DNA from 3 places in the Clostridioides sp. LIBA-7602 genome. Region 1 is predicted to be linked to each of the others. Evidence: riboswitches for the same ligand, from Rfam matches in the RefSeq annotation. Region 1 holds a riboswitch; each other region holds the start of a gene.

Region 1 (10,867 bases):
TTTCATCATCATTAATAGCCATACTAGCTGCGGTTACTATATTTGCAGCATTTGTATAATCTGCATTTAGCTTAGCACTTTCTTGAACCTTGCTGTATTTAACTAATGCTATACTAGATATAGCACCTAAAATTGTTACTACTACAATCATTTCAACGAGTGTAAATCCTTTTCGTTTTTTATTTATCAATTAAATATTCTCTCCTTTTAAAAGTTTTCTCTAATAAAATTTATTTTTTATCCTAAAAACTAGTAACTGCATCGAACATTGGAATAACCATCGCCAAAATAAAAATTCCAATAATTAATCCCATAAAAATAATTAAAATAGGTTCTATAAATTTCATTATTTGTTCTATTTTATTATTTAATTCACTTTCATAAAATTTATTTATTACATCTAAACTTTTATCTAATTTTCCACTTTCTTCTCCTGTGTTTGCCATTGAAATAAATAATTTAGGAAAAATATTTGCTAGATTTAAGGACTTACCTATACCATTTCCCTTTTTTATATAATTATTAGAAATCTTTAGTCTTTCACAAATAAATTCATTATCTACAACACTTGCTGACATTTCTATAGCGTCCACAATTTGTATTCCACTACTAATTAAGATAGACAATGCTCTAGAAAATCTAGTTGTAGCTACCAACTGATTAATTCTTCTTATAAAAGGCACCTTAAATTTCAGAGAATTAATCAATCTTTTTATTTTATCATTTGTTATAAAAAAGTAAATAGTTACTATTAAAAATAATACAAAACTGAGCATCAGAAAACCTAGATTATTTGTAACTATTGCAGATATTACTATTAAGACTCTAGTTATTAAAGGTGGTTCAATTCCATTACTTGTAAAAATCACCTGAAAATTAGGTATTACAAATACCAATATAAATATCATTGATACGATAGATAATATTATAAGTATTATTGGATAGATTGAAATATTTATTATTTTCATTTTTAATTTGTGTTCTTTATCATAATAATTAGATAAATCATTCATTATTACATCTAGGTTTCCACTAGTTTCTCCTGCTCTTATCATGCTTATAAAAAATTTAGAAAATGTACCTGTTATCTGAAATGATTCTGCTATTGAATTACCTTTTTGGATGTGATTTGATACTATGTTAAGCAAATTTTTTACCTTTTTACTAGACTGCCCCTCAATGACTTCAAATATCTTCGTAATCTCACAACCAGATTCTAATAATATACCTATCTCTTTGCAAATTACTCTAACTTCTTTATCACTAATTCTATTTAATACTAAATAAAGCTTTTCTAAATTATAAAATATACTTTTAGATAATCTCATGTACTATAATTCCTTCCAAATTATATTAATTATAATTAAATAAACTTAATATTTTCTAATTTAATACATTTAACTTTTTCTCACTTAAGTATAATTTATACTCAAATACTTTAATTAAAGTAGATTAAATGAAGTCTAATTATTTAAATGAAAGTTAACTATACAATTAAATTAAATCATTTCATTTACTACTAAACATTCTTCTAATGTAGTAATTTTCTCATTTATTAATCTTTTACAACTATCTTCAAATGTTATCATTCCATTTTTTTGTGCAACATCTTTTATAGTACTAGAATCATCCATATTTCTTATACATGTCTTTATATCATCATTGACTTCTAATATTTCATAAATTGCCGTCCTTCCAAAATACCCTTTGTCATTACATCTCTCACAACCTACAGCTACTTTAGTATTTACATCTCCACTAAAATTATCTTTTATCATAATCTCATGACTGCAATGATTACAAACTTTTCTAACCAATTTTTGAGAGATAACACCTATAAGAGATGCATTCAAAAGATATGGTGGTATTTGCATTTCTAATAACCTAGCTATAGAAGACACTGCATCATTAGTGTGTAAAGTACTTATAACTAAATGACCTGTTATAGCTGCTCTTACTGCTATTTTAGCTGTTTCTGCATCTCTTATTTCTCCAACCATTATTATATCTGGGTCTTGTCTTAATATCGCTCTAAGACCCACATCAAAACTTAATCCTACTTTTGAATTCACTTGAATCTGACTTATACCATCCATCTTATACTCTACTGGATTTTCTATGGTCATTATATTTTTATTTATGCCTTTTAAATCATTTAATAAGGAATATACTGTTGTAGTTTTTCCGCTACCTGTAGGGCCTGTAACTAATAATATCCCTGCTCTTTTATTTATTATATTATTTATAGATTTTATTGCTTCATCTGAAAATCCAAGTTCTATCTTATCTTTTAAGAAAGTATCTCTATTAAGTATTCTTAAAACAATTTTTTCACCATAGACAGTTGGTATTGATGAAACCCTAATATCAATTAAGTTCCCACCTAACTTTACATCCACTCTACCATCTTGAGGAAGTCTTTTTTCCGTTATATCCATTGAGGCCTTTAATTTTACGACAGTAGATAATGATGGATATATATCAATTAAAAACTTTGATACTTCTTTTAGTTCTCCATCTACCCTCATTCTCACTATTAAATGCTCTTTAAATGGTTCTATATGTATATCACTTGCATTTTCTTTCATAGCCTTTTCTAAAAGATTTTCAAATAGTTTTTTTGCATAATCCTCATCAAGTTCAAAGTTATTGTAATATTTATCAATTTTCTCACTTATAAGTTCTCTTTTCTCTTTTTTCAATATAATTTCTTTCCCTGTAGCTAATCTTAAATCCTGTAGAGCGTATATATCTTCATCTTCTATTTCTACTACTAAATTATCATCTTGAAATTCTACTGGAAATACATTATATTTTTTTGCAAGTTTTTCTGGTATTAACATTGGCAAACTACTTTCCTCTAATATAATCTTAATCACCCTTTATATACTTTAATTTATTAGGTATATTCATTTTTTTCATAGAGATATTTTCTTCAGCTTTTATACTTACTTTCATTGGATAAGTAGTTTGTATACTATCTAAATATTTACTGCCTTTATCTACATAATTAGATAGTTTATCTTTATCCCCAATGCATTTTATTTCATAAGGTTGTGCTACAGGAACTCCATTTATATTTATGTGGCTTCCTGCAAGTACAACTTCTGAATACTGATTGATTCTTTGACCATTTATTTCTATGTATTTTCCTCCATTTACTTTTAATTCATTTATGACTTTTACAAGTATTTTATTATAGTCTATACTATTGGCTATATTCCCTGTTTTTTCATCTATAGCGTCTATATTTAATATTATTCCGCTACCTTTCACATCTGAATATGATAGGCTATCTCTAAGAGTTTCTATTTCTGAGATTTTTTCAGAATTTTTTTGATTTTTTTTCATTGAATTAATTTCTTCATCTAACTTGTCTTTTTCTTTTGTTAATTCCTTTATAGACTTTCTTGTCAATTTTATTTCTTTTCTTATTGACTTATCTTTACTTGTATAAACTGTTTGTTCATTACTATAATCTCTAAATATGGTTCCAACAAGTATACCTAAAATAGTACTTGCTAGTATTATAAACACATATTGTTTTTTCATACTGTATTGCTCCTTACAAATTTATTTTTATATGATAAGTTTATTTAATTAACCATTTAACATTTACATATGTTTATTATATCAAAGTTATATATTAAAATTCATCTTTAGTATATAATATCATACATTGAACTCCTATCACTAAATTACTAATATCAAGTATATATCCTTAAATCTTATTTACAAAATACGTGAACTTTCAATAAATATTTTTTTAATATTATTATAAAAGCATAACTTTAAAAAGGATATTCCATTATCACACCTTAACTCAAACTAAAGATATTGTAGCTAAGTAAGATATTTTTTGTAAAATTATTTCTAGAATATTAATTTTTTATATAACAATCTCTATTAATTAATAATTATTTCTTAATTGTATCAAAAACAGCAAACTGGCATAGCTTCAAAGCTACGCCAGTTTACTAAAAATCATCTTTTATAATTAATATCTAATTTAATATATATGTTCTTATACATTTTTCTCATATTTTAAAATTCTTTTAACTAGTTTGTCTCTTAACTTTCCAACTTCATCGAATCTCATGTTAGGAATATAGTAACTTTCTATAATATCATGCTTAGACTTAGCTCTCTTAAGATTTAACACTGCCCAACAAATTAAATCATCCAAAACTTTTTCATCAAATTTAATGTCTTCTTCATATTTAAGTAATTTTTCCCTATTTAAAAATTGATTTAAATTAATTGTCTCCTCTTCTTTAAAAGTTGTGCTTATAGTTATACCTATATCTAAGTCAGTTAATAATACAGTCTCAATTTTCTCAGGAATAAGTGGATAATGATAAACTTCTACATTTAAACCTTTTTCAATAGCTTTTTTATACACTTTATTTAATAGTGTAGTTTTCCCAGTTCCTATTTCTCCATCTAAATAATACACCTTATTTACATCTTTTAAAATGTTTTCTGTATAATCTAAACATCCTACAGGAGTTATGGCTGAACCAAATAAATGTTTTGCTTTTTTTAAATTCCCTGTGCTCTCAACTCCATCAAACAATTTTTTAATAAGTTCTTCTGTAACTAGATTCACTTTACCATAATCCATACAGTCAGAATACTTTTCCTCTATATCTCTAAAGATTGGTTCTGATGCTTTTAAAAACTTAAATGCTCTTTTAAATGCATTACTAATATCTTTATCGTATCCTGATATTTCTTGTCTGTTTTTTTCTAACTCTTCTGTATTCCAGTAATCACCTAAATTAATTATCTCGTCCAAAGCTCCTGGTAGCTTTGGGTCCATAGTGTGCGGAGCAGTTGCATCCATAAGTACCACGCCTAATTCCTTTATAACCACACCGTCCAATGAACTTGGGTCAGAAGGACAGTTATATAATTCGATATCATATCCTCTATTTAAAAATTCTTTATAAATTTTTTTCATAAGTGAGGATTTTCCTACTCCAGGTCCACCTTTTAAACAAAAAACTCTTTTTACATTTTCAGGAATTATATATTCAAAAAAAGAATATGAGCCTTGTGATGTGTTCCCACCTGGAAATGCCTTCTTTACCTTTCCTTCCATATTAGCGCCTCCTCATAATTTACAATATCTCTTAATTAAGATATTAATATTATACGAGTTTTGTTACAGCTTTATGCTTTTGATAAATCTAAAACTTATCATTCAATACCAATAACAAATTAATTTTATCTAATTATAGTAGATTTCCATACTATGTGATTTAACTTTTATATACTTTTATGTATGAATATAATTTCACTCTTTATACAGTAATATAGTTGTGTATTGTTTAAATCCAATTGTTTCCGTTGTAATTTTATGTTAAAATAATATTACAAAATACATCTGTTTTTCTTCAGAAACGGGTGAAATTCCCTATCGGCGGTAAAAGCCCGCGAGCCTTATGGCATAATTTGGTCAGATTCCAAAGCCGACAGTAAAATCTGGATGGTAGAAGAAAATAGTATATGAGTACCTTTATGTAATTTTGCATGAGTAATCTATACAACTCCTTCAACTACCGTATTTATTCATGAAATTAAACACATTCGAGGTACCTAAGATGTAGGTGCTTTTTTGTTGTTTATTTTATAACCATTCTGTACTTATAAAATCTATTATATAAAAGATTGGAGTGTTATCATGAAACAAAAATGGATAGTATTAATTATCATCTGTATTGGTGTATTTATGTCTACTCTTGATGGAAGTATACTAAATATCGCAAATCCTACAATCGCTACTGACTTTAAAATTAACATGTCACAAATTCAGTGGGTTGTAACAGCTTATATGCTTGTCGTAACAGCTACTATGTTATTTTTTGGAAAACTCGGTGATAAAGTAGGCTCAAATCGACTATACACGTTAGGATTTTTTGTATTCACAATAGGTTCTTTTCTGTGTAGTATATCACATAATTTATCAACATTAATTTCCTCAAGAATATTTCAAGCAGTTGGAGCAAGTATTTTAATGGCAACTGGACTTGGCATAGTTTCTAATGCATTTCCAGCAAATGAAAAAGGAAAGGCTATAGGAATCACTGGAGCTGTAGTTGGTATAGGAAATATGAGTGGTCCCGTAATTGGAGGGATACTTTTAGAACATTTCGGATGGCCTTCTATTTTTATTATCAATATACCTATTGGTATTGTAGCAGTCTTTCTTGGAATTAAATTTCTTCCTAGACCTGTTTTAGATGAACAAAATAATAGCTTTGATATTCCAGGTCTTCTACTATTTGCAACTTGTACTACACTTATATTACTTGCGATGAATGGAAAGGGAGATACAAGATTGTATCTAGGAATAGCATCACTTATAATATTCTTACTGTTGGCATTAAGAGAAGTAAAATTTGAACAAAGTTTTATTGACTTACCTCTATTTAAAAATAGAAATTTCACTGTAGGTAACATTATCGGAATAGCTTGTTATTTTCCTCAAATGGCAGTGTCTTTCCTACTTCCGTTTTATTTAGAGCAATTAAAAAATTTATCTCCTATGATGGCTGGTTCTGTAATGACTGTACATCCACTTATTATGGTACTTATAGCTCCTATTGCAGGTTCTCTTTCTGATAAACATGGTGCAAAGAATATTTTAACAGCATCTTTTTCATTTATGACTATTTCCCTTGTTGGAATGGCACTTTTAAAGGCAGATTCACCATTGTTCCTTCTAATTGCATGTTTAGTTATTTTTGGACTTGGACTAGGTGCTTTTAGTTCACCAAACAATAGTAGTATCCTTGCAGATGTCCCTCCACAAAAACAGGGATATGGAGGTAGCTTTCTTGCAACTGTTCGTAATTTATCATTTGCTCTTGGAACAGCATTTTTTAGTAGTTTCTTTGCACAAAGCCTTACATATAATCAAAATTTTAAAAGCCATACATCAGCTTATGTCACAGCTAGTAATCAATCTTATTGGATTGCAGCAGCAGTATGCTTTATAGGACTTATACTAACTATTTTCTTTATGAGAAAAACAGATAAATCTATTTCTTAAATAAAATTTATTGGTTATTTCATTAGTGAATAAATTTTTAAATATACTAATCTACATTAATTTATAGTAGTTTTGCTAAGTTTTATAATTTTTAACAATAAATTGCTAATATTTATTGCTTATAAACAACAAGGATGCCAAAAAATGACCATTAAAACCATTTTGAGGCATCCTATATTTTATTTTGATATTAATACAATTAAAACTAATCTAATCTTATATAGATTATCTAAACAAGTATTATGCCAACATTTGATATTTTAAATTTAATCTACTGTTATCTCATATCCATGTTGATTGTATTGATTTACAATTTCTTCCCATAGTTCTTCAACACCAGTCTTTTTTAATGAAGAAACAGGAATTACTTTTTCACTACTTTCCAGTTGTAATTTTTTTCTTATTATACTTATATGTTTTTGATATTGCCCTCTAGATATTTTATCTGCCTTAGTTGCAATAACTACACAGTTGTATCCAAAGTGTTTTATCCATTCATACATAAGCTTATCATCTGCTGTAGGCTCATGTCTAATATCTACAAGTAGAAGTATAGAACATAATTCTTGTCTACTTTCTAGATATCTTTCCATTATACCTCCCCATTTTTCTTTTTCAGACTTAGCTATCTTTGCATATCCATAGCCCGGAAGGTCCACAAAATAAAACTCATTATTTATTAGGTAAAAGTTTATAGTTCTAGTTTTTCCTGGTGTTTGACTAGTTCTAGCAAAGTTTCTTCTATTAAGCAATGTATTTATTATTGATGATTTTCCAACATTTGACCTACCAGCTAATGCTATCTCTGGAATTCCTTCTGCCGGATACTGTGATTTATTCACAGCACTCATAGTTATCTCTGAACTTCTAATTTTCATTCTTCTCACCACTCTTTAATAAAGCTTGTTCCAATACTTCATCCATGTGTTCTACGAGTACAAACTCCATTTTTTCTTTTACATTTTCTGGTATTTCATCTAAGTCAGCTTCACATTCTTTAGGAATTAAGACTTTTGTTATGCCAGCTCTGTGAGCTGCTAATAATTTTTCTTTAACTCCTCCTACTGCTAGGACTCTACCTCTTAAAGTTATCTCTCCTGTCATAGCTATATTGCCTGGAACAGGTCTTTTAGTAAGTGCTGAAATCACTGCAAGAGCCATAGTTATACCAGCTGATGGCCCATCTTTTGGAACAGCACCTTCTGGAATGTGTATATGGATATCATTTGTCTTATAAAAGTCTGGGTCTATATCAAACTTGTCCACTATTGACCTTATATAAGAGATAGCTGTCTTAGCAGATTCCTTCATAACATCCCCTAGTTTTCCAGTTAATACAATTTCTCCTTTACCTTTAAGTACATTTACTTCTACTTCAAGTGTAACTCCACCAACTGCTGTCCATGCAAGACCATTTACTAGTCCTATTTGAGGATTAACTTCTGCAAGTTGATACTTAAAGATGTCCTTTCCAAGATATGTCTCCAAATCAGACTTATTTACAACAACTTCTTCAAGAGTTGGGTCTTCAACATATTTTTTTGCAACTTTTCTACAAATTTTACCAATAGTTCTCTCTAGTGTTCTCACACCAGCTTCTCTTGTATAATGATTTATTATGCTTCTTAAAGTCTCATCATCCATTTTTATGAAGTTTTCTTTTAAAGCATGTTCTTTAATTTGTTTTGGAAGTAAGTATTTTTTTGCTATATTTAGTTTTTCTTCTTCTATATATCCAGATACTTCTATTACTTCCATTCTATCTAATAATGGTCTTGGTATATTACCTAAACTGTTTGCTGTTGTAACAAATAGTATTTTTGATAAATCAAAAGGTATTTCTAAGTAGTGGTCTACAAAATCCTTATTTTGCTCTGGGTCTAATACTTCTAGCATTGCTGAAGCTGGGTCACCTTTATAATCTGCTGCCATTTTATCTATCTCATCAAATAAAAATACAGGATTTTTTGTTTGTGCTTCTTTTACTCCATTGATTATTCTTCCTGGAATTGAACCTACATACGTTCTTCTATGACCTCTTATTTCTGCTTCATCTCTAACTCCACCTAAAGATATTCTTACAAACTTTCTATTCAATGCTCTAGCTATTGATTTTACTATAGATGTCTTTCCTGTTCCTGGAGGACCAACTAAACATATTATAGGACCTTTAAGTGATTTAGCAAGTGTTCTTATAGCTAGGTATTCTAATATTCTTTCTTTTACTTTCTCTAAGCCATAATGGTCTTCATCTAATATAGCATTTGCCTTATTTATATCCAGTTTATCTTTTGTCTCTTTATTCCATGGCAATGAAAAGATAGTATCCAAGTAGTTTCTACTTACAGATACATCTGGAGACATTGAAGATATCTTTGAAAATTTATCTATTTCTTTTTCTATCTTTTCCTTAGTTGTTTTAGGTGCTTTTATTTTCTTAAGCTTTTCTCTATATTCATCAGCTTCAGAATTTATATCTTCTTCTTCACCTAATTCTTTTTGTATTGCTTTTAATTGTTCTCTAAGATAATATTCTTTTTGAACTTTATTCATCTGTTTTTTAACTCTTAAAGTTATCTTTTTTTCTATTTTTAATATATCTATCTCTTCTAATAATATAGAATATATAAGTTCAAGTCTTTTCTTAATATCAAATTCTTCTAATATTTCTTGTTTTTGACTTGACTTTAGATATATATTTGCAGCTATTGTATCTATAAATCTATCGACATCTTCTATATCAGCCAAAGATATTAATATTTCTGGTGATACTCTGTTTCCAATATTTATATACTCTTCAAAGGCATCAAATACATTTCTTACAAATGCTTCAATTTCAACTTCTGTCTCACTATCTAGATTATCACTATCAAAAACTATTTCTTCTATTACTGCTTTGAAGTACCCTTCTTCTTGTTCTATTTGCTTTACTCTACCTCTTGATACACCTTCAACTAAAACACGAACTGTATCTCCTGGTAATTTTATCATTTGTTTAACTTTACAGATTGTTCCTACATGATAAAAATCATCTTCTCCTGGCTCATCGACTTCAGCTTCTTTTTGAGATGTTAAAAATATAAGTTCTTCCTCCATCATAGCTTGGTCTAAAGCCTTAAGAGATATCTCTCTTCCTATGTCAAAATTTAATATCATATATGGAAATATTGCTAATCCTCTTAGAGGAATTAATGGTAATTCATGATCTATTTTAGTATAATTTTGTTCCATCAACATTACTCCTTTTCTAGTCTAATTATTTTGCTTTTAATATTATATATTCGAATAGGTTAACTTTCAACATTAATGATAAATTCTTAGCATATTATATTATTATTTTATTATGATATAATATTAATATTAGTATACTTAGATGTTATTTATCTTTTGGAGGTTTCTATTATGTTGAAATTGTTTTTAACCTTTTTAAAAATCGGTGCGTTTACATTTGGTGGTGGATACGCTATGGTTCCTCTTATACAAGATGAACTTGTAAACAAACAAAAACTTTTAGAGCAGGAAGAATTTATTGATTTTCTATCCATAGCTCAAAGTTACCCTGGAGTGCTGGCAGTTAATATATCTGTATTATTAGGATATAAACTTTATGGTATACCAGGAGTTCTTATATGTACCTTAGGCTCTGCTTTACCATCATTTTGTATAGTCTTAGTTTTATCATATCTATATTTTAAAAATTCATCATCTAAAATTTTAGATGGATTTTTCAAGGGAGTTGCCCCTGTTGTAATAGCTCTTATATTGTATTCTTTTACGAGCATGTTTAAGAAACTGCCAAAGTCTAGAACT
Region 2 (10,867 bases), 610 kb from region 1:
ATACTAGAGAATAATCTAGATAGTATAGAAGTAGAAGCAAAGAATTATATAGATGAGGAGAAAGAAGTTCTTTCTGTTGAAGATGCATTAAAAGGAGCTAGAGATATAATTGCAGAATTAGTTTCAGATGATGCTAAGATTAGAAAATATATAAGAGAATTAGCATTAAGAGAAGGCATGATAGTTAGCAAAAGCTCTACTGATGAGAAATCAGTTTATGATATGTATTATGATTATAATGAAGCAGTAAAGAGCATGGCTCCACATAGAGTCTTGGCAATAAATCGAGGAGAAAAAGAGAACTTCTTAAAAGTTAAGTTAGAAATAAATAATGATAAAGTTTTAAATTACATAATAAATGAATATGTAAATGATAAAAATTTCAAAAATAAGGAAGAAATCGTAAGCTCAATAGAAGATTCTTATAAAAGATTAATTTTTCCATCAATAGAAAGAGAAATAAGAAATCATTTAACAGAAATAGCTCAAGAAAGAGCTATAAGTGTATTTGGAAAAAATGTTAAAAGTTTATTGCTTCAACCACCAGTTAAAGACAAAGTAGTTATGGGATTTGACCCTGCATTTAGAACAGGATGTAAAATAGCTATAGTAGATAAAAATGGTAAACTATTAGATTATACAACAGTATACCCAACAGACCCTCAAAATGATGTGGAAGGGGCAAAGAAAGTTTTAAAAGGATTGATTGAAAAATACGATATAGATATAATTTCAATAGGTAATGGTACTGCATCTAGAGAATCAGAAACTTTTGTATCAGAAATGATAAAAGAGATAGATAGGGAAGTACAATATGTTATAGTTAGTGAGGCTGGAGCCTCTGTCTATTCAGCATCTGAACTTGCAAATGAAGAACATCCAGATATAAATGTATCAATAAGAGGAGCTATATCTATAGCTAGAAGATTACAAGACCCATTAGCAGAGCTTGTAAAAATAGACCCTAAAAGTATTGGTGTAGGTCAATATCAGCATGATTTAAATAAAAAAAGACTAGAAGAAGTATTAGATGGTGTTGTTGAAGATTCTGTAAATAGTGTTGGAGTAGATTTAAATACAGCATCATACTCTCTATTAGAACATATTGCAGGAATAAGTAAAGCTATTGCAAAAAACATAATAGCATATAGAGAAGAAAATGGAGATTTTACATCGAGAGTACAACTGAAAAAAGTAAAACGACTTGGACCTCAAGCATTCACTCAATGTGCTGGATTTATGAGAATCTTAGATGGTAAAAACCCACTAGATAATACAGGTGTGCATCCTGAAAGTTACGATATATGTAAAAAAATGATTGAGATAATAGGGTATTCTCTAGATGATATAAAAAATAAAAATATAGAAGAAATAGATGAGAAAATAAAAGAGATTGGTCTAAAAGAATTAAGTGAAAAGCTAGAAGTAGGTCAAGTTACTTTAAGAGATATTATAGCTGAAATTAAAAAGCCAGGAAGAGACCCAAGAGAAGAAGGAATAAAACCTATTCTTAGAACTGATGTCTTAAAAATTGAAGATATACAAGAAGGCATGTCTTTAAAAGGTACAATTAGAAATGTTGTAGATTTTGGTGCATTTGTAGATATTGGAATAAAAAATGATGGGTTAGTTCATAAATCAGAAATGAGTAATAGCTTTGTAAAAGACCCTATGAGTATTGTTACAGTAGGAGATATAGTTGATGTAAAAGTTATTGGAATTGACTTAAACAAAAAAAGAGTAGCTTTATCAATGAAAAAATAAACAAATTTATGTATTGTTATTTTGAATTCTATATTTGTAAATACAACTTATAGTAGGTATGAGTATCAAAAATTAAAAAAGTATATTGTAAAAAACAATGTTAAAAAGAAGTAAGATAGTCTTGAAAATCAGGAGGAAAATGAATGATTTTTATAAAAAATGGTAAAATAAACACCATAACAAATGGAATAATTAAAGGCGATATCCTTATAGATGAAGGAAAAATAATAGAAATAGGAGAAGACTTAATAGCACCATTAGATGCAGATATAATAGATGCAAGTAATAAACTTGTGTTCCCTGGATTTATAGATGCTCATACTCATTTGGGTCTATGGGAAGATGGGATAGGTTTTGAAGGGGCAGATGGAAATGAAGAAACTGACCCAATAACACCACAATTAAATCCTATAGATGGAATCAATCCAATGGATAGAACATTTAAAGAAGCTTTTGAGGGTGGTATAACTTCTGTTTGTACAACACCTGGAAGTGCAAATGTTATGGGAGGTCAATGTATAGCTATAAAAACACATGGAAAAAGAATTGATAAAATGGTAATAAAAAATCCAGTTGCATCTAAAATAGCATTTGGAGAAAATCCAAAAAGTTGCTATGGTCAAGATGATAAATCTCCTCAAACTAGGATGGCTATAGCAGCCTTGCTTAGAGAAAATTTAAAAAAGGCGGAAGAATATCTAGAAGAGATTGATTTATATGAAAGTCATGATGATGAAGACTGTGAAAAGCCTGAATATGACATAAAAATGGAAAGTTTAATACCTGTGCTGAGAAGAGAAATTCCTTTCAAGGCACATGCTCATAGAGCTGATGATATGTTTACAGCAATAAGAATTGCAAAAGAATTTAACTTAAAACTTACATTAGACCATTGTACAGAGGGCCATCTTATTGTAGATGAATTAGTAGAAGAAGGATTTCCTGTGATAGTAGGTCCATCTTTGTCAGAAAGGTCTAAATTTGAACTTAGAAATCTGACATTTAGTACAGCTGGAATACTTTCAAATGCAGGTCTTGATGTATGTATAATGACAGACCATCCAGTAATACCAGTTCAATATCTTCCAATATGTGCAGGCATAGCAGTTAAACATGGTATGAAAGAAGAAAAAGCAATAGAATCAATTACAATAAATCCAGCTACAGCTTTAGGAATAGGAGACAAAGTAGGCTCCATAGAGGTTGGCAAAGATGCAGATATAGTAATTTGGGACAATTCTCCACTAGAGATTCAAAGTAATGTACTTTACACTATAATAAATGGCAAAGTAGTATATGAGAAAAAATAACTTGACAATTATTAAAAAATTAACTAATATAAGAGTGTAAGGAAAATTAAAAAATCAAAGAAGATCTTCGGGGCAGGGCGAAATTCCCTACCGGCGGTATAGCCCGCGAACTACTTAGGTGGTTGATTTGGTGAGATTCCAAAGCCGACAGTAAAGTCTGGATGAGAGAAGATATTTATGGAATATAAATAAGTTTATTTTAGTTTGTTTAAACTATATCCATAAAAACTCGAAGATAGGATCTTCGAGTTTTTTGTTTTTCCTAAAAAATATAAACTATTGATTAGGAGGAAAGTAGTTATGCAAAATACAGTAAAAAGAGGTAATATGATTTCAACAAGAACTTTGGTGGTTATGTCAATTTTATCTGCAATATCTTATTTATTGATGTTTATTCAAGCACCAATACCAGGTATTTTTCCAGATTTCTTAAAAATTGACTTATCAGATATCCCAGCAATATTTGGTGGTATGTCTTTAGGACCATTGGTTGGATTTGGTGTAGTTGTAGTAAAAAATATACTACAAATGATAACAGCAACAACAACTGGAGGAGTAGGAGAATTTGCAAATATATTAATTGGTGGTTCTTATGTACTTATACTTTGTTATTCATATAAGAGAAGTAAAGATTTAAAGGGTGTAGTAATTGGATTTGTATTAGGGACAATAGCTATGACTATAATTGGTTCATTGGTAAATTATTTTGTAATGCTGCCACTTTATGGGCAATTAATGGGACTAGATGCTATAATAGGCCTAGGCTCAGCTATAAATCCTCAAGTTCATGATTTATTTACTTTTGTAATTTGGATGATAGCTCCATTTAATGTATTAAAGGCTGTTATAATATCTTTAGTAACATTACCACTTTATAAAAAAATGGGAAATGTAATAAAAAAATAATTAGACAAGAAAATATAAAATTTTAAAATTAAATGTATTGAATAGCCATAATTTATTTATAACTTCGGTCCTATATTGTGATTGATATATTAAATAGATTATGGCTTTATTAATTTATCAAAAATTGTATATAAAATAAGAAATATTTAGGCAAATTTAATTTTTAAAATAAAGGAAGAATTAAAACGATTAACTATTAAAATACTAAAAAGGTATCTATAATACACAGAGCGAATTCATAATAAATAAAAAATAAAGATATTATAAAAAATAAATAAAGATTTATGCTTAATTTTTTAATAATATCTAATTTAATAATGATAGGGGTGTAGATAGATGAGTATATCTAAAAAATTGAAAAAATTATTTTTAGATGATAAAGGGTATTATTTTAATAGTAATTGGGAAAATATTCATATAAGTGTTGATAACGAAGAGTTGAAAATGCCTTTAAAGTATATTACAAATGAATACATTGAAAATATGGAAAGTGTAAAGTATGATTATCGTGAATTAAAAAATATAAAAAATCAAACTGATGGGATGTGTATTCTAGCGATAAGGCAAAACTATAAAGCCCTAGAGTATGTAAAAAAGCAAACAGAAGAATTATGTTTAGAGGCAATAAGGTATAACTATAAAGCACTAAAATATGTAAAAGAACAAACAGAGTATATATGTCTTGAAGCTATAAAAAAGGATTGTAATGCACTTAAGTATGTAAGAAACCAGACAGAGAAGCTTATTATAAAAGCAATAAGATATTCTTCAAATATAGATGTTGTAAGTATACTAAAAGCTTTAGAGGTTCAAACAAGAAGTATATGTTTAGAAGCAATTAAAAAAGATGGTAGGTGTCTTGCATATGTTAGAGAACAGAGTGAAGAACTATGTATAGAAGCGATTAAGCAAAACTATAAAGCATTACAATATGTAAAAAATCAAACAGATAAGATGTGTATGGAAGCTGTAAATCAAAATGGTATGGCACTGCAATATGTAAACAAACAAAAAGATGAAATATGTATGGAAGCTGTCAAACAAGATGGAAGAAGTCTGCAATTTGTTAATAATAAAACAGAGGAAATATGTATAAAGGCTATAAGATATTTAGATAAAAAATATAATATTAAAGATGTGTTAAGTTACATAGATAATTATACAGAAGATATATGTATAGAGATTGTAAGACAAAATGGTAAGATGTTAATGTATATAAAAAATCAGACAGAAAAAATGTGTATTGAAGCAGTGAAAGAGAATTATAAGTCTCTTAAGTATGTAAAAGAGCAATCTGAGAAAATATGCAAAGAAGCTTTAAAGCAAAGTTGTAAGGCAAAAGAGTATATAAAAATTATTATTGAAGACTGTATATAATGTCTAGATATGGCCATCAATAAAAAAAGATAAATAGAAGTACTTTATAATAGTCTAGGCTTATACTATAATTAATTAAGCAGTGATATAAATTCACATGACGATTATATCAAAATGGAGATGAATTGATGGCAAAAATATATTTAGAAAATGAAAATAAAACTAGAGAAATAGGATATAAATTAGGTAAACTTTTGAAAGAAGGTAGTGTTATCTGTTTAGTAGGAGATTTAGGGGCTGGGAAAACTACAATGACACAAAGCTTAGCAGATTCATTAGGTATAAAAGATTATATAACAAGTCCAACTTTTACTATAATAAATGAATATGAAGGCAAAATATCTTTGTATCATTTTGATGTTTACAGAATAGGTAGCAGTGATGAAATGTATGATATTGGATATGATGAATATATAAATTCAAAGGGAATTTGCATAATCGAATGGGCTAATCTAATAGAAGATATACTTCCAGAGGAATATTTAAATATAGAATTAAAGTATAAAGATGATGGAAGAGAAATGATATTAACTCCAAAAGGAGATTTTTACAAAGAAATAGTTGAGGAGTTGACTAAATAATGAAAATACTAGGTATGGATACATCTTCTATGGCAGCAAGTGTATCAGTTGTAGAAGATGATAACTTAATATGTGAGTTTACAGTGAACAACAAGAAAACTCATTCGCAAAAACTTATGCCAATGATAGAAAGTATGTTGAACATGAGTGATTTAAGTATAAAAGATATGGATTTATTAGCTGTATGTATAGGGCCTGGGTCATTTACAGGTCTTAGAATAGGTATGGCCACAGTAAAAGCTATGGCTCATGTAAATAATATACCAATAATAGCAGTGAATTCTTTAGAATCTCTAGCAAATAACATGAATCTATGTGATAGGAAGATATGTTGTATATTAGATGCGCAGAAGAATCAAGTCTATTCAGCTAAATATAAACTTGAAAATGGAGAGCTAATAGAATTAGAGGGTGTTAATGTTGTGGAATTTGATACTTTATTAGAGGAAATAGTATCAAGTGATGAAGAATTTATAGTAGTTGGAGAAGCGGTATATAAGTATAAAGATAAGTTAGAAAATATAAAAAATGTAAAAATACCATCACCAGCTAATAATGTATCTAATGCAGGAAGCTTATGCTCTTTGGCATTAAGTAAATATAATAAAAATATAGATGTACATACTTGTTATACAATAAATCCTATGTATATCAGAAAATCTCAAGCTGAGGTACAATACGATGAAAAAATGAAGAGGCTAAATGATGAAAGATAATACAAAACTAATAGTAGATGATATAAAAATAGAAGAAATGACTATTAAAGATATAGATGAAGTTTTTGAAGTAGAAAAAAATTGTTTTGAAGATTATTGGTCAAAAGAATCTTTTAGAAAAGAGTTATCTAATGAAGTAGCAAGGTATATAGTAGCTAAACTAGATGGAAAAGTTGTTGGATACGTGGGAATTTGGCTTATACTTGATTAAAAAATAGCTACGCACACTCGTGACTTTAGTCGTGAGTTAGTAGCTAAAGTAGTCAGCATATAGGGAAACTTATATGTAGAGATAGGAAAGAACCTATCCAATACTACTTGAATTGCTGGAAACCCCTAAAGCTAACTAAACTAAAACATAAGGATGAAATAAACCTAAGTGTGAAAGTTACGAAAGTAGAAAAAATTGGTTAGATGGTATAAGGTTAAACCCTAAGTACTTTAAAATGGGCAATCAGCAGGTAAGCTCCGAATAGGAGAAACTTCAACGACTATTCCTCTTGAGGGAAGTACACTACAAGCTATTGGTAGTGGAAGTGGGTAGACCTTAACGGATAATGCCGAAGGATAAGATATAGTCTGTGCTTGCATGAAAATGTAAGAAGTTCATAAGAGAACTGCATAGGTAGTAGCGAACTTATGTGAACGACAACCTCAAAAATGATAAAAGTTAAGGGCTTACAGTTCTTATATATGTTATTTAAAAAATAAATATGAAAACCTTCAAAATACTTGTTTTAAATGTTAATATTATGATGGGTGATGAATAATCAGAAAAAACAAGTAAAGTGAGGTGATAGTAGTGGAAAAGTCATATAAGTTTAGAATGTATCCAAATAAAAAACAGCAAGAGTTAATTAATAAAACTTTTGGATGTTGTAGATTTGTATATAATAAATATCTTGCTAAAAAAATAGAAGTTTATGAAAACGATAAAGACATTTTTACTTATAAACAGTGTAGTTCTGATTTGACCAATTTAAAAAAGGAATTAGAGTGGCTTAAAGAACCTGACAAATTTTCACTACAAAACACCTTAAAAGATTTAGAAAACGCATATAAAAAATTCTTTAAAGAAAATGCAGGATTTCCTAAATTTAAATCAAAGAAAACTAATAGGTTTTCATATAGAACTAACTTTACAAATGAAAATATTATGCACCTTGGTCAATATATAAAATTACCTAAACTTGGTATGATCAAAGTAAGGGATAAACAAGTACCTCAAGGGAGAATACTTAATGCTACAGTATCCAAAGAACCAAGTGGTAAATATTATGTATCATTATGTTGTACTGATATAGATATTAAAGCATTTGAAAATACTAATAGTCAGATAGGTTTAGATTTAGGAATTAAAGAATTTTGTATCTCAAGTTGTGGAGAATTTATAGAAAATCCTAAGTATCTTCAGAAGTCATTAAACAAACTTGCAAAATTACAAAGAGAATTATCAAGAAAAACAATTGGTAGTTTAAATAGAAATAAAGCAAGGTTAAAAGTTGCAAGACTTCAAGAACATATAGCTAATTGTCGAGAGGATTTTCTACAAAAACTATCTACTAAATTAATACGAGAGAATGATATTATTTGCATAGAGGATTTACAAGTAAAGAATATGACTAAAAATCATAAACTATCTCGCTCTATTTCTGATGTGTCATGGTCAGAATTTGTCCGTCAATTAGAATACAAGGCTAATTGGTATGGTAGACAAATTGTAAAAGTAGGTAAATTCTTTGCAAGTTCACAAATATGTAATAAATGTGGGTACAAAAACGAGGAAATGAAGAATTTAAATATAAGAGAATGGATTTGTCCTTGTTGTAATGTAACTCACAATAGAGATATAAATGCAAGTATAAATATACTAAAAGAAGGACTAAGACTAATGACAGTTTAAAATAAATAACTTATGTAAGAACCGTAGGAACTACGGGGATAGCTTGTGGAGAATTGGTAAGACATATTTTAGTATGCAAAATTCTATGAAGCAGGAACCCTGTGACTTTAGTCATGGGAGGTTCAGGAGGGGCATATAAATAATGTGGCTGTTCATAGTGACTATAGAGGCAAAAAAATAGGAGATAAGTTAATAAAAGGTATAGTTGATTTATGCAAAGATAATAATATTGCATCTATGACACTAGAAGTTAGAGCATCAAATAAAATAGCACAAAATTTATATAGAAAATATGGATTTAAAATGGGTGGAATAAGAAAAGAATACTACAGTGATAATAAAGAAGATGCAATTATAATGTGGAACCAATTAAAAGAGGTGTAGAGTTTATGAGTGATATAATAACATTAGCTATAGAAAGTAGTTGTGATGAAACAGCTGCATCAGTTTTAAAAAATGGTAGAGACGTACTTTCAAACATAATCTCTACTCAAATAGAGACACATAAAAAATTTGGTGGTGTAGTTCCAGAGGTAGCTTCAAGAAAACATGTGGAAAATATTGATATAGTTGTTCAGGAAGCTTTAGATAAAGCAAATGTAGGATTTAATGACATAGACCATATTGCAGTTACATATGGACCTGGTCTAGTAGGAGCCTTGCTAGTAGGCTTATCTTATGCTAAAGCACTTGCATATACTTTGAATATACCACTTGTAGGAGTAAATCATATAGAAGGTCATCTAAGTGCAAATTATATAGAGCACAAGGATTTGAAACCTCCTTTTATAACATTAATAGTATCTGGAGGTCATACTCACTTGGTTGAAGTCAAAGACTATGGTAAGTATGAAATTTTAGGAAAAACTAGAGATGATGCATCTGGAGAGGCATTTGATAAGATTTCAAGAGCAATGAATTTAGGTTATCCAGGAGGTCCAATTATTGATAATCTCGCTAAAAAAGGAAATAAACATGCTATAGAATTTCCAAGAGCTTATTTAGAAGAAGATAGCTACGACTTTAGTTTTAGTGGATTAAAATCTTCTGTATTAAATTATCTAAATGGAAAAAGAATGAAGAATGAAGAAATAATAGTTGAAGATGTAGCAGCATCTTTTCAAGAAGCTGTAGTAGAAGTTTTATCGACTAAAGCACTAAAAGCAGCAAAAGATAAAGGCTATGATATTATAACCCTTTCTGGTGGAGTTGCTTCCAATTCGGGTCTAAGAGCTAAAATAACAGAGCTTGCAAAAAATAGTGGGATAATTGTTAAATATCCTCCTCTAATTTTATGCACAGATAATGCAGCTATGATAGGGTGTGCAGGATATTATAATTTTATAAATGGTAAAACACATGATATGAGTTTGAATGCAGTTCCAAATTTAAAGATAAATCAGTAATATAAACTAAATTTATAAGTATATTAAGGATTTGTTTCAAAAAAGTAACTAGAAGTAAAATTGAATATAATAAAAATAAATATAGTATATATTAAAACTTGAAGTAAAACTATGTATAACATTTATATTCTAATGAATTGCAACGTGTTTAGAATATAAAGGTCATCTTTAGTCTGAATTTGCTTCAAGTTTATTTTTTTGTAGAAAGATTATTTTAAAAAGTGGGTAATGTACCCTTTTTTTCTCCTATTAAAAAGTCTTATACTAATTATAGAAAGATTAAGGAGGGGAAGAAATGAGTCAAAGTAAAGAAGACAAGATAAGAAGTATTTTAGAAGCAAAAAATATTAAGGCAAATTTTCAAGATAAAGAAAATTTAGATGAATTTAGTGAAAAAAAGGCAAGTAAAAGAGCTGATGATTTATTAAATGTATATTATAATACATTATCTACAGCTGATATGGAATTTCCATATTGGTATAATAGAGAATATAGAAAATCAGATGGTGATATACCTGTAGTTAGAAGAGCTAAGGCTCTTAAATCTGCTTTTTCTCATATGACACCAAATATAATACCAGGCGAGAAAATAGTAATGCAAAAAACACGCCACTATAGAGGGTCATTCCCAATGCCTTGGGTAAGTGAAAGTTTCTTCGTAGCTCAAGGTGAACAAATGAAGGAAGAAGCAAATAAGTTGGCTAGTAATACAGCAGATGAACTTACAAAATTTGGTTCTGGTGGGGGAAATGTAACTGAAAGTTTTGGAAATGTTGTTTCAATAGCTGGTAAGTTTGGAATGAGAAAAGAAGAAGTACCTGTACTTGTAAAAATGGCTAAAGAATGGGTTGGAAGATCAGTTGAAGATGTAGGTTTTCATTATGAGAAAATGATGCCAGATTAT
Region 3 (10,867 bases), 2.0 Mb from region 1:
AAGTGTCAACCACTAAAAGCATTATCAGGTACAGCTGTAGATGCAGTAGTAGTTGGGGGAATAGGACAAGGTGCTATAGTTAAATTAAATGGCATGGGAATCAAAGTTTATAGAGCAGAAGCCGATACTATAAGTGCTAATTTAGATTTACTTAAAAATGGAAAATTAGTAGAATTTCCATCAAATCATACTTGTTCACATGATGGATGTGGACATCATTAAAAACAAAATAGCTGATGAAGCCACAGGCTTCATCAGCTATTTTATTTTTTTAATAAATAAAGTTTTGTATTTTCAATACTCAAATTTAAGCTTTTATGATTTTTAGTAGAGTCTAAAATTTATAGGTATACTAACTTAGATTTTTTTTGTATGTTGTTCTATATAGTTAATATCATTTAGTATGTCATTAAGTTCTTTATTGAGTGTTTTTAAATCATCACCATCTACATTGTAGTTTAAAAATAGTTCCTCTACATTATCAATGATAGAATTAACTTTTCTAGTAACTTCAACAAAGGTTTTAAAGTTACTACTATTCTTAGCATTTAAAAATTTGTTTAAATCCTTTGATATAAATGATACTATTTCATATTCATCATTAAACAGACCTCTACCAATAGGATATGGTTCAATTCTTTGTAAAAAATATTGATCTTTAGCATTAATATTATAAGTATAAGATATTTCCCAATTGTCTCCTAAATCAAACTTGATAAAATACAATGTACTACTTACTTTTGATATTTTTGTTGCTCCAAGTTGCCTTAAAAGAACTTCAATTGAATCTCCTTGAACAGTATTAATATTCATATATACACATCCCCTTTAGTATTATTATACTATATTTTTTAAAATTTTATAATTAAATAAACAGTAGATATAATAATAGATATAATCATAAGTGGAAAACCTATCTTGAAATACTCTTTAAAAGATATAGGATGCCCATGTTTATTACCTATACCTGCTAATACAACATTAGCAGATGCTCCTATTAGTGTACCATTTCCTCCAAGACAAGCTCCAAGTGAAGTCGCCCACCATAATGGCATGACATCAATACCTTCAGCTTGCATAGTCAAAATAAGTGGAATTAATGTTGCAACAAATGGAATATTATCTAAGAAAGAAGAAACTATTGCTGACAACCATAATATTAATAACATTGTAAATACAAGATGTCCTTCTGTAAGTCCAATCAACGCTTGAGCTAATTTGTTTATTATGCCAACTTCTACTAATCCACCAACTACTACAAATAATCCCATAAAGAATAAAATTGTAGACCATTCAATACCTGCCATAATTTCATCTACATCTTGTTTTCCTATAAGAAGCATTATAGATGCTCCTGCTAGTGCAACGACAGAAGAGTCTATGTGGATTGTACTGTGAAACATAAAACCAAAAAGTATAAATGCTATTAATATAAGACTTTTTATAAGTAAGGGTTTATCTTTGACAGATTTTTTTTCATCGAGTTTTAATATCGCATTCTTAGCTTTTTCATCTACAGTAAGTTCTTTGCCATAAATAAATTTGAAGCATACTATAGTTATAGCAAGTATTACTATAACAGCAGGACCTAGATTTATTACAAAATCCATAAAACTAAGATTAGCGGCACTACCAATCATAATATTTGGAGGGTCTCCTATAAGAGTAGATGTTCCTCCTATATTGGAAGCTAAAATTTGTGTTATTAAAAATGGAACTGGATTAAGTCCCAATATTTGTGTAATAACTATAGTCATTGGACCAATAAGTAAGACAGTGGTAACATTATCTAATACAGCAGATAAAATAGCTGTTATAATAGCAAAACAAATCATTATCTTCCACGGGTCACCTTTAGCTTTCTTTGCAGTCCAGATAGCTATGTATTCAAATAGTCCTGAATTTTTGACGACAGCGACAAACAGCATCATACCAACTAATACACCAATAGTGTTGAAATCTATATGGCTCAATCCCTCATCAAGTGTAAGTATATTGAATATTATCATTAATAGTGCACCACCGACAGCTGCTACAGAGCGGTTTACTTTTTCTGTAATAATAGCTGCCATAACTATTAAAAATATACATATAGCTATTATTTGTTGAAATTCCATAATATAAGTACCTCCATTTGTATTATTTTGTGTCTAATGCTAGTACTATATATAGTATTACTTTTTTATTGTTTTTTCAATGGATGTCTAAAAGTATATTATTTAACAAAGTTTTTGGAAAAGTGACAGAATTTAAAGAAAATTTTTGCTATTTAAATAAATTTTAAAATAATCTCACTACTAATAATATTAAACGACAAACAAAAAAATATACCTTTAAAAATAGAATTTATTGTATCTAATAGTAATTATAAAATATTAAATATATCTATATTATAAAAGTAATAAAAAAAACTTGATTTTGAATATAAAACTGCAATATATTAAAAAAATTATTCATTTCAAACCTTGTAATTTGATTTTATAAATATTATAATTAAATTAATGAATTTTTAACAAGGAATTATTCATTTTTTTGATTTTAAGATTTATTAAGAAAACAAAATTAAATAGGGGGTAATTAATATAATGGATTTTTTAAATGGTATTTTAACAGGCATTAATAATGCAGTAGTATTTGTGAACAATTACTTATGGTCGTATATCTTAATTATAATGTTGGTTGTAATTGGTATTTACTTTACTATTAAAACAAATTTTGTACAATTCAGATATTTTATAGAAATGTTTAGACTTCTGGGTGATGGTACAGCAAATAAAAATGCAAAAAAGGAAGGAAAAATATCTTCATTCCAAGCCTTTTGCATAAGTACATCTTCAAGAGTTGGGACTGGAAATATAGCTGGAATAGCAATTGCGGTAGTAGCAGGTGGTCCTGGTGCTGTATTTTGGATGTGGCTTATAGCATTAATTGGTTCTGCTTCAAGTTTTGTCGAGAGTACATTAGCTCAGATTTACAAAGTTAAAAATGGTCAAGCTTTTAGAGGTGGACCAGCATATTATATGGAGCAAGGTCTAAATAAGAAATGGATGGGTGTTTTATTTTCAATACTTATAACTATATGTTATGGTTTTGTATTCAACGCAGTTCAAGCAAATACTGTTTCACTTGCATTTAATAATGCATTTGGAGTAAGTAAAATGGCTATGGGAATAGGTCTTGGGATTTTAACTGCAATAGTTATTTTTGGTGGAGTACATAGAGTTGCAAAAGTTTCTGAGATAATAGTTCCTGTATTTGCAGGATTGTATATATTGGTTGCTTTAGCTATAGTTGGAATGAATATAACAGAGATACCAAGAATTATAACACTAATAGTAGAAAGTGCGTTTGATTTTAAAGGAATGGCAATTGGTACATTTATGGGAGTTGTAATGACTGGAGTGAAGAGAGGTTTATTCTCTAATGAAGCAGGTATGGGTAGTGCTCCTAATGCTGCTGCAACAGCACATGTAACTCATCCCGTAAAACAAGGTCTAATTCAATCTTTAGGTGTTTTTACTGATACTATAATCATATGTAGTTGTACAGCATTCATGGTATTATTGTATTCAGATTACGCTAGTAGTGGAGCAACTGGAATTGAGTTGGCTCAGGAAGCTTTAACTCATCATATAGGGCCAATAGGGAACATATTTATAGCAGTTTGTATATTCTTATTTGCATTTAGTTCTATAGTAGGTAATTATTATTATGGTGAGTCAAATATGGAATTTATGAGTGGAAGTAAGACTAAACTTAATATATTTAGAGTTTTCGTTGTAGGTATGGTTTTATTTGGTTCTCTTACTCAAGTAGATGTAGTTTGGAACCTAGCAGACTTATTTATGGCATTGATGGCTATAATAAACTTAATCGCAATATCGCTTTTAGGAAAGTATGCATTCATTGCTTTAAAAGACTATACAAGACAAAAAAAATCTGGAATAAAAGACCCTGTATTTATTGCAGATGAAATAGAAGGATTAGAAAATGTATCAGAGTGGCATAGTGAATTGCCAGAGGAACATTTAGGATAAAAAATTGTGAAACTATTTTGAGAGTTTAGAGTTTATATAATTTATATGAATATAATATTTAATTAGTTTATATTACTGGAATTTTTAATTCCAGTAATATTTTTTTATTATATAACTCAGGTGTTATTAAAAGTTTCTTTTAAAAATAGTTTATTTATTATAAAGTTTATCCTGAAATTTATTTTTTCTAAAATTACTATATAATTAAATCTTGTAAACCATCTTCAAAGCTTTCTAAGTAATTACAAAACATTCTAAACTCTTCTATAGTTTTGATTTCTTGTAAATTTCTTAAATCTATCATTATATTACTATATTTATGCAACATAAAACTCATATCATATATTTCACATTTAACAAATCCATCTTGATAACTGTATTTATAAGGTTCATATTTTGAAAAATTTGACTCAAAGTATTTTATTTTAGCATAGCACAATTTGTGTATGTTGAACAAAAGTGCCAGTACAGATTCTTTAACTGCAAACTTGTGTGTGAAGTATTTTATAGTATGGTATTTATCATGTTTAAACTCCCAAATTAAATTCTCATTTAAAGTAAGAGAATATTTTTTTATAAGGTTACGTTTATCTAGTGTTAAATCTTCTATTGAATATGTTTTCATAATTTATTCTCCTCATAAATATTTAATAAGTACTTATTAAATCATAGTATTTTATTGTTGCTTACTCTTAATTATATTGTATGGTAAATTAAAAAAATAATAAAATAGATAATTAGTATACTATTAATATGTGTTATAAATAAAAACAATAGCTTTAATAGTAATATATATATCTTTGTGATATTTTATATTTAGAGTCGTATTTATAATTATTTTAAGATTTTTAAAGTAACCTTGATTATTAATTTATATTTTAGAGGTTTTGAGGGGGGATGCAAATTGTTCAGTAAGAAGGAATATATTGTTGTAGTATGCCGTGATTGTTTTGTATTTTATAATAAAGATAATGGCTTAAAAGAGAGTGTATCATTTTCAATACAACCTATTCCAAATGTGCCTTTTTATCATTATCTATTTGAAGGAGAAACTGAAAAGTTTATTAGAGATATACAAACAAAAGTTTCTATTAAGAAATCAGCCTTGTACATATTAATTCCAGATGATGCATTAGGTATAGACATAAAAGTATTACAAGAATTTTTTATTCAGTTAGGATGTAGAAAAATAATTTTTTCTAAACAAAATATCCTTTTAAGTAATTGTGTGGAAGATTATATTTCAATATCATTTACAAGTAGAGTAGTTGCTATTTCGTATGTAAAAAGTGGAGGAGCTGAATCAATAGATTTTTTTGCTTACAATGAGTTTGATGTTAAGAATATATCTTATATTATTAAAAATTTACATAATGATTGTGTATATTCTGATTTAAAAATATATGTGAATAGTATAGGAATTTCTAATAATTATGAAGATATTGGTAAGATTGTTCAGGTAGATGGTATTGTAAATAATTTTAAAAAATTATATATTGAAAAAACACATAAAGATAGAATTGTTAGTATCTAAAATTATACGGCTTTATATACTTTAATAGGTAAGAGCTTGGATATATATTATATTTGAAATTATTGAGTACCAAAAGAACAAAGATATTTTGTCCTTTTGGTATTCAGTATTTTATATTATTTATACAGGTTTAACATTTAATTAATGACACTATTTAATCTAGAGATTTAAATAAATTTACCATTTCCAATGCACTCATAGCGCAATCATAACCTTTATTTCCAGCTTTTGTACCTGCTCTTTCAATAGCCTGTTCAATATTTTCTGTAGTTACGATTCCAAATATAACAGGTAATTCATTATCTAAAGATACTTTTGCTATCCCTTTAGAGACTTCGCTACATACATAATCATAATGAGATGTAGCTCCTCTTATAACACATCCTAAACAAATTATAGCATCATACTTACCACTTTTAGACATTTTTTGAGCAACAAGAGGAATTTCAAAAGCTCCAGGTACCCAAGCTATTTCTATATTTTCTGGAGAAACATCGTGTCTCAAAAGGCAATCTTCAGCACCTGATAAAAGTTTTGATGTTATAAATTCATTAAAACGAGAATTTATTATTCCTATTTTTAAGTCTTTTCCAATAAGTTTTCCTTCATATATCATTTTTTATTTCCTCCAATTTTATTTATGTTATAGATTTATATTTATAAATATTTTTAATATTAATTGCAAATAATTACTTAGTAGAAAAATATCTTTATATAACTATCTATATAATATCCAACAGATGTCCCATTTTATCTTTTTTAGTTTTTAGATATAACTTGTTAAAGTCATTAATTTCTTCATTAATAGGGACTCTATTTTCTATTTTTATTCCATATTTCTCTAACTGATTTATTTTATCAGGATTATTACTTAAAAGACTTATGCTTTTTATATTTAAATTTTTTAATATTTGAGCAGCCATATAGAAATCTCTCATATCTTCTTCAAATCCAAGCATTAGATTTGCTTCCACAGTATCATAACCTTCTTCTTGGAGTTTATAAGCTTTAATTTTATTTAAAAGACCAATACCTCTACCTTCTTGTTTCATATAAATTAAAACACCATTTCCATTTTCTACAATTTTCTTCATAGAAGATTCTAATTGCAATCCACAATCACATTTTAAAGAGTGGAACACATCACCTGTTAAACATTCGGAATGAAGTCTAACTAGAGTATTTTCTTCCTTTATATCTCCATAAGTAAGTGCAATATGTTCTTCGTCTGAATAAGTATCTTTATATCCTATGATTTCAAAATTACCGTATTTTGTTGGAAGGAAAGCACTAGACACCTTTTCTATAGTAGTTTCATTTAATTTACGATATTCTATAAGGTCTTTTATAGTTATAATTTTCAAATTGTGTTTTTCTTTGAAAATCATTAAATCATCAACTCTTGCCATTGTACCATCATCTTTCATTATTTCACAAATAAGACCAATTTCTTTAAAACCTGCAAGTCTAGCTAGGTCTAGAGAAGCTTCTGTATGCCCATCTCTGACAAGAACTCCACCAGTTTTTGCAATTAAAGGAAAAATGTGACCAGGAGTTTTGAAATCTTTACTTGTAGAATTCTCATCACAGAATAATTTTACAGTTTCAGCTCTCTCATATGCAGATATACCAGTTAGAGTATCTGCACCATCTATAGTAACAGTAAAGGCTGTTTGAAATGTGTCTGTATTTTCTCTAACCATAAGAGGTATATTTAAACTTTTAAATTTTTTTTCAGTAGCAGGTAGACAAATTAAACCTCTACCATATGTAGCCATAAAATTTATTGATTCAGGGGTAGCCATCTCAGCTGCCATTAGTAAATCTCCTTCATTTTCTCTACCTTCATCATCAACAACGATTACCATTTTCCCATTTTTTATATCCTTAATAGCTTCTTCAATAGTATTAAACATGTAATTCACTCCTTTATTATTTTTAAAAACCATTTTTAAATAAAAAATCTTTATCTATATTTGATTTATAGTTAATACTATTGGAATTTAATTCCTTGTAGTTATTAACCATAAAACTATTAACATACTTTCCAATTACATCACTTTCTAAATTAACAAAGTCTCCAATATTTTTTGTTAAGAGAGTAGTGTTCAATTTAGTATGAGGTATAATAGAAACTTTAAATATTTCATCATCTAAATATGATATAGTTAAGCTTACACCATCAATGGCAACAGAACCTTTAAGTATCATTGATGATAAAAGTTTTTTAACTGGTCGTATGCTTACTAAAACTGCATTTTCATCTTTTTCAAACTTACAAATAGTACCTTTACAATCAACGTGGCCTGTTACTATATGACCTCCAAATCTCGAGGAAAGGGTCATAGCTCTTTCAAGGTTTACTTTGTCATTTGTATTTAAGGAACCTAAATTTGTAGAACGAATTGTCTCCATCATAACATCTGCTGTAAACTCATTTTTTCCTAGGTTTGAAACAGTTAGACAAACCCCATTTACAGCAATACTATCTCCAAGGTTTGTACCATCTAATATTTTGTTTGATAGTATGGTTACTTGTCCGCTTTTGCCATTGGAAGTAATTCTTTTAAGTATTCCAACTTCTTCTACTATGCCAGTAAACATTATGACCTCCTTTATACATATATTCATAAAATTTAATTTAAAACATCAGATTCTATCAAAATATCTCCATCTATTAAAGTTACATTATTGATTACTAATTGTGTTGAATCTGATAGATGATTTACTCCTTCTCCAGAAACGAATGTAGGTGCGTCTTTACCACCTATAATTTTAGGGGATAAAAATAATTTGACTTTATCAACTAATTTATTTCTAAATAGACTATCATTAAGTGTAGAGCCTCCCTCAACTAGGACAGAATCAATGTTTAATTCTCCTAATTTATACATTACAAATTCCAAATCTACTAAGTTATTTTTCTGAGGAGAAATTATGACTTCAACATTATTTTCTCTTAATATTGATAATTTTTTACTGTCTTTACAACATGTGAAAACTATAGTTTTACTAGTTTTATCCTCAACCAAATTACTATTAATTGGCAATTTTAGGTTTGTATCTATTACTATTCTTGTAGGGTGAGATATTTCATCTTGATTAAGTCTACAAGTTAGTAAGGGATTATCATTTAAAACTGTGTTTATGCCAACCATTATACTATGATACTTATTTCTGTATTTATGAGTTAGGTACCTTGATGACTCATTAGATATCCATTTTGATTCTAGTGATTTTGTAGCAATTTTACCATCTAGACTTACTGCTGATTTTACAATACAAAGAGGTCTTTTATTTTTTATGTAATAAAAAAATATTTCATTTAATTCTCTTGCTTCTTCTTCTAATATTCCTACAGTAACATCAATGTTGTTATCTTTTAATTTTTTTACTCCATTACCACAAACAAGCGGGTTTGGGTCTAGTGTAGATATGACAACTCTTTTAATCTTATTTTGAATAATTTTATCAACACAAGGAGGTGTTTTTCCATAATGAGAACATGGTTCTAAATTTACATAAAGAGTAGAGTCTTTTAGGCTTTGTTTAGTATCGTTTATAGCATTTACTTCAGCATGATTAGAGCCAAATTTCTCATGATATCCTTTGCCTATTATCTCACTATCTTTAACAATTACACATCCAACTAGTGGGTTTGGATTTGTAAAACCTTCTCCTTTTTTAGCCAATTCAATAGCTTTTTTCATATAATAAATGTCTTTTTCTTTTTGATTTACAAAATTCAAAATATGTACACCTCCTGTTTAATTAGATAATTTTTAAACAAAAAACCCTGAGAATTAACTCAGGGTTTAGAATAATCTACAATAAATGTTTAATAAGAGTACAACAAAATTGCTCTACAAAAAAACTCATTAAACATATCTTCTTCCATCCAGACTTTACTGTCGGCTTTGGAATTTAACCAAATCAACCAAATTTTACCTTGGCTCGCGGGCTGTACCGCCGATTGGGAATTTCACCCTACCCCGAAGATTAAGTATTAAATTTATATTTAGAATGTATCATAAATTATTTTACTTTGCAAACTATTTTTTTCAAAAAATATGTTAATATATAATATAGAATGTCTATAAACTTTGGAATAATGCGATTGTGAATATAAAAATAAAAATTTGAACATAATCAGGAAAGAAGTCTAATTAATTTAAATTAGGAGAGAAATATATGAATAAAAAACCTTTAGAAATATTATCAAAATACTATGGATATACAAGTTTTAGAAAAGGTCAGGAAGCTATAATAAATTCTATTTTGAGCGAAAAAGATGTACTAGCTATAATGCCAACTGGAGGTGGTAAATCCATCTGTTATCAACTTCCAGCGTTGATATTAGATGGAATGACAATAGTAATTTCTCCACTCATATCTCTTATGAAAGACCAAGTGGATGCTTTAAAGGCTATGGGAATTAACGCAGCTTTTATAAATAGTTCATTAAGTAACAAAGAATTCAATGAAATATTAAATAACATTAGAAAAAATAATTATAAAATACTCTATATAGCTCCAGAGAGATTAGATGCACAGGAATTTCTTGAACTAATAAATAATAACAACATAAGTCAAATCGCAATAGATGAAGCGCATTGTGTATCTCAATGGGGACATGATTTTAGGTTGAGCTATAGAAGGATTTCCGATTTTATAAAGAATTTGCCTAAAAGACCTATAATTACAGCATTTACAGCAACAGCTTCAGAAGAGGTACGAGCTGATATAATAAATTTATTGTGCTTAGAAAATCCAGACTGTTATATAACAGGTTTTGATAGAGATAACTTATCAATAAATATAGTAAAATCATCTAGTAAAAATAAATATATTTTAGATTATATTAAAAATCATAAGAATGAGTCTGGAATTATATACGTTGCAACTAGAAAGGAAGTTGAAAATATACATAATGGATTATCTAAGAGAAATATATCTGTGTCAAAATATCATGCAGGTTTATCTAAAAATGAAAGAAGTAAAAATCAAGAAGACTTTATAAACGATGATGTAGATATAATGATAGCAACGAACGCATTTGGAATGGGTATTGACAAACCTAATATAAGATGGGTTATACACTACAACATGCCCCAAAGTATAGAAAACTATTATCAAGAAATAGGTAGAGCTGGTAGAGATGGAGAAAAAAGTGAATGTGTGCTTTTATTTTCTCCAGGAGATGTACATATACAAAAATATTTAATCGATATTGGAGTTGAGAATCCTGAAAGAAAATTGTTTCAACATAAGAAGCTTCAATATATGATTGACTTGG

Evidence for each region. Region 1 has a riboswitch for FMN ahead of ACTG45_RS17965 (MFS transporter). Riboswitches for the same ligand answer to the same signal wherever they lie in the genome.
Region 2: linked by a shared signal. The riboswitch ahead of ACTG45_RS01305 (ECF transporter S component) and the one ahead of ACTG45_RS17965 (MFS transporter) in region 1 are both predicted to bind FMN.
Region 3: linked by a shared signal. The riboswitch ahead of ribD (bifunctional diaminohydroxyphosphoribosylaminopyrimidine deaminase/5-amino-6-(5-phosphoribosylamino)uracil reductase RibD) and the one ahead of ACTG45_RS17965 (MFS transporter) in region 1 are both predicted to bind FMN.

The regions. Positions count from the first base shown of each region.
Region 1 is NZ_CP196991.1:3,860,831-3,871,697, forward strand. It holds gene ACTG45_RS17940 (type II secretion system protein) at 1-190, opposite strand, end outside; gene ACTG45_RS17945 (type II secretion system F family protein) at 243-1,328, opposite strand; gene ACTG45_RS17950 (GspE/PulE family protein) at 1,500-2,879, opposite strand; gene ACTG45_RS17955 (DUF881 domain-containing protein) at 2,872-3,552, opposite strand; gene ACTG45_RS17960 (ATP-binding protein) at 4,025-5,104, opposite strand; FMN riboswitch at 5,392-5,507, shown strand; gene ACTG45_RS17965 (MFS transporter) at 5,687-7,057, shown strand; gene yihA (ribosome biogenesis GTP-binding protein YihA/YsxC) at 7,324-7,935, opposite strand; gene lon (endopeptidase La) at 7,925-10,288, opposite strand; gene ACTG45_RS17980 (chromate transporter) at 10,460-10,867, shown strand, end outside.
Region 2 is NZ_CP196991.1:200,358-211,224, forward strand. It holds gene ACTG45_RS01295 (Tex family protein) at 1-1,764, shown strand, start outside; gene ACTG45_RS01300 (amidohydrolase) at 1,908-3,074, shown strand; FMN riboswitch at 3,134-3,251, shown strand; gene ACTG45_RS01305 (ECF transporter S component) at 3,375-3,980, shown strand; gene ACTG45_RS01310 (DUF4116 domain-containing protein) at 4,317-5,357, shown strand; gene tsaE (tRNA (adenosine(37)-N6)-threonylcarbamoyltransferase complex ATPase subunit type 1 TsaE) at 5,486-5,938, shown strand; gene tsaB (tRNA (adenosine(37)-N6)-threonylcarbamoyltransferase complex dimerization subunit type 1 TsaB) at 5,938-6,654, shown strand; gene ACTG45_RS01325 (GNAT family N-acetyltransferase) at 6,644-6,865, shown strand; gene tnpB (IS200/IS605 family element RNA-guided endonuclease TnpB) at 7,448-8,557, shown strand; partial or broken gene rimI (ribosomal protein S18-alanine N-acetyltransferase) at 8,678-8,941, shown strand; gene tsaD (tRNA (adenosine(37)-N6)-threonylcarbamoyltransferase complex transferase subunit TsaD) at 8,947-9,963, shown strand; gene hpdB (4-hydroxyphenylacetate decarboxylase large subunit) at 10,259-10,867, shown strand, end outside.
Region 3 is NZ_CP196991.1:1,854,885-1,865,751, forward strand. It holds gene ACTG45_RS08850 (NifB/NifX family molybdenum-iron cluster-binding protein) at 1-222, shown strand, start outside; gene ACTG45_RS08855 (hypothetical protein) at 358-813, opposite strand; gene ACTG45_RS08860 (ArsB/NhaD family transporter) at 852-2,117, opposite strand; gene ACTG45_RS08865 (alanine/glycine:cation symporter family protein) at 2,586-4,037, shown strand; gene ACTG45_RS08870 (hypothetical protein) at 4,234-4,662, opposite strand; gene ACTG45_RS08875 (hypothetical protein) at 4,942-5,571, shown strand; gene ribH (6,7-dimethyl-8-ribityllumazine synthase) at 5,726-6,187, opposite strand; gene ACTG45_RS08885 (bifunctional 3,4-dihydroxy-2-butanone-4-phosphate synthase/GTP cyclohydrolase II) at 6,294-7,487, opposite strand; gene ACTG45_RS08890 (riboflavin synthase) at 7,510-8,175, opposite strand; gene ribD (bifunctional diaminohydroxyphosphoribosylaminopyrimidine deaminase/5-amino-6-(5-phosphoribosylamino)uracil reductase RibD) at 8,208-9,320, opposite strand; FMN riboswitch at 9,454-9,575, opposite strand; gene recQ (DNA helicase RecQ) at 9,763-10,867, shown strand, end outside.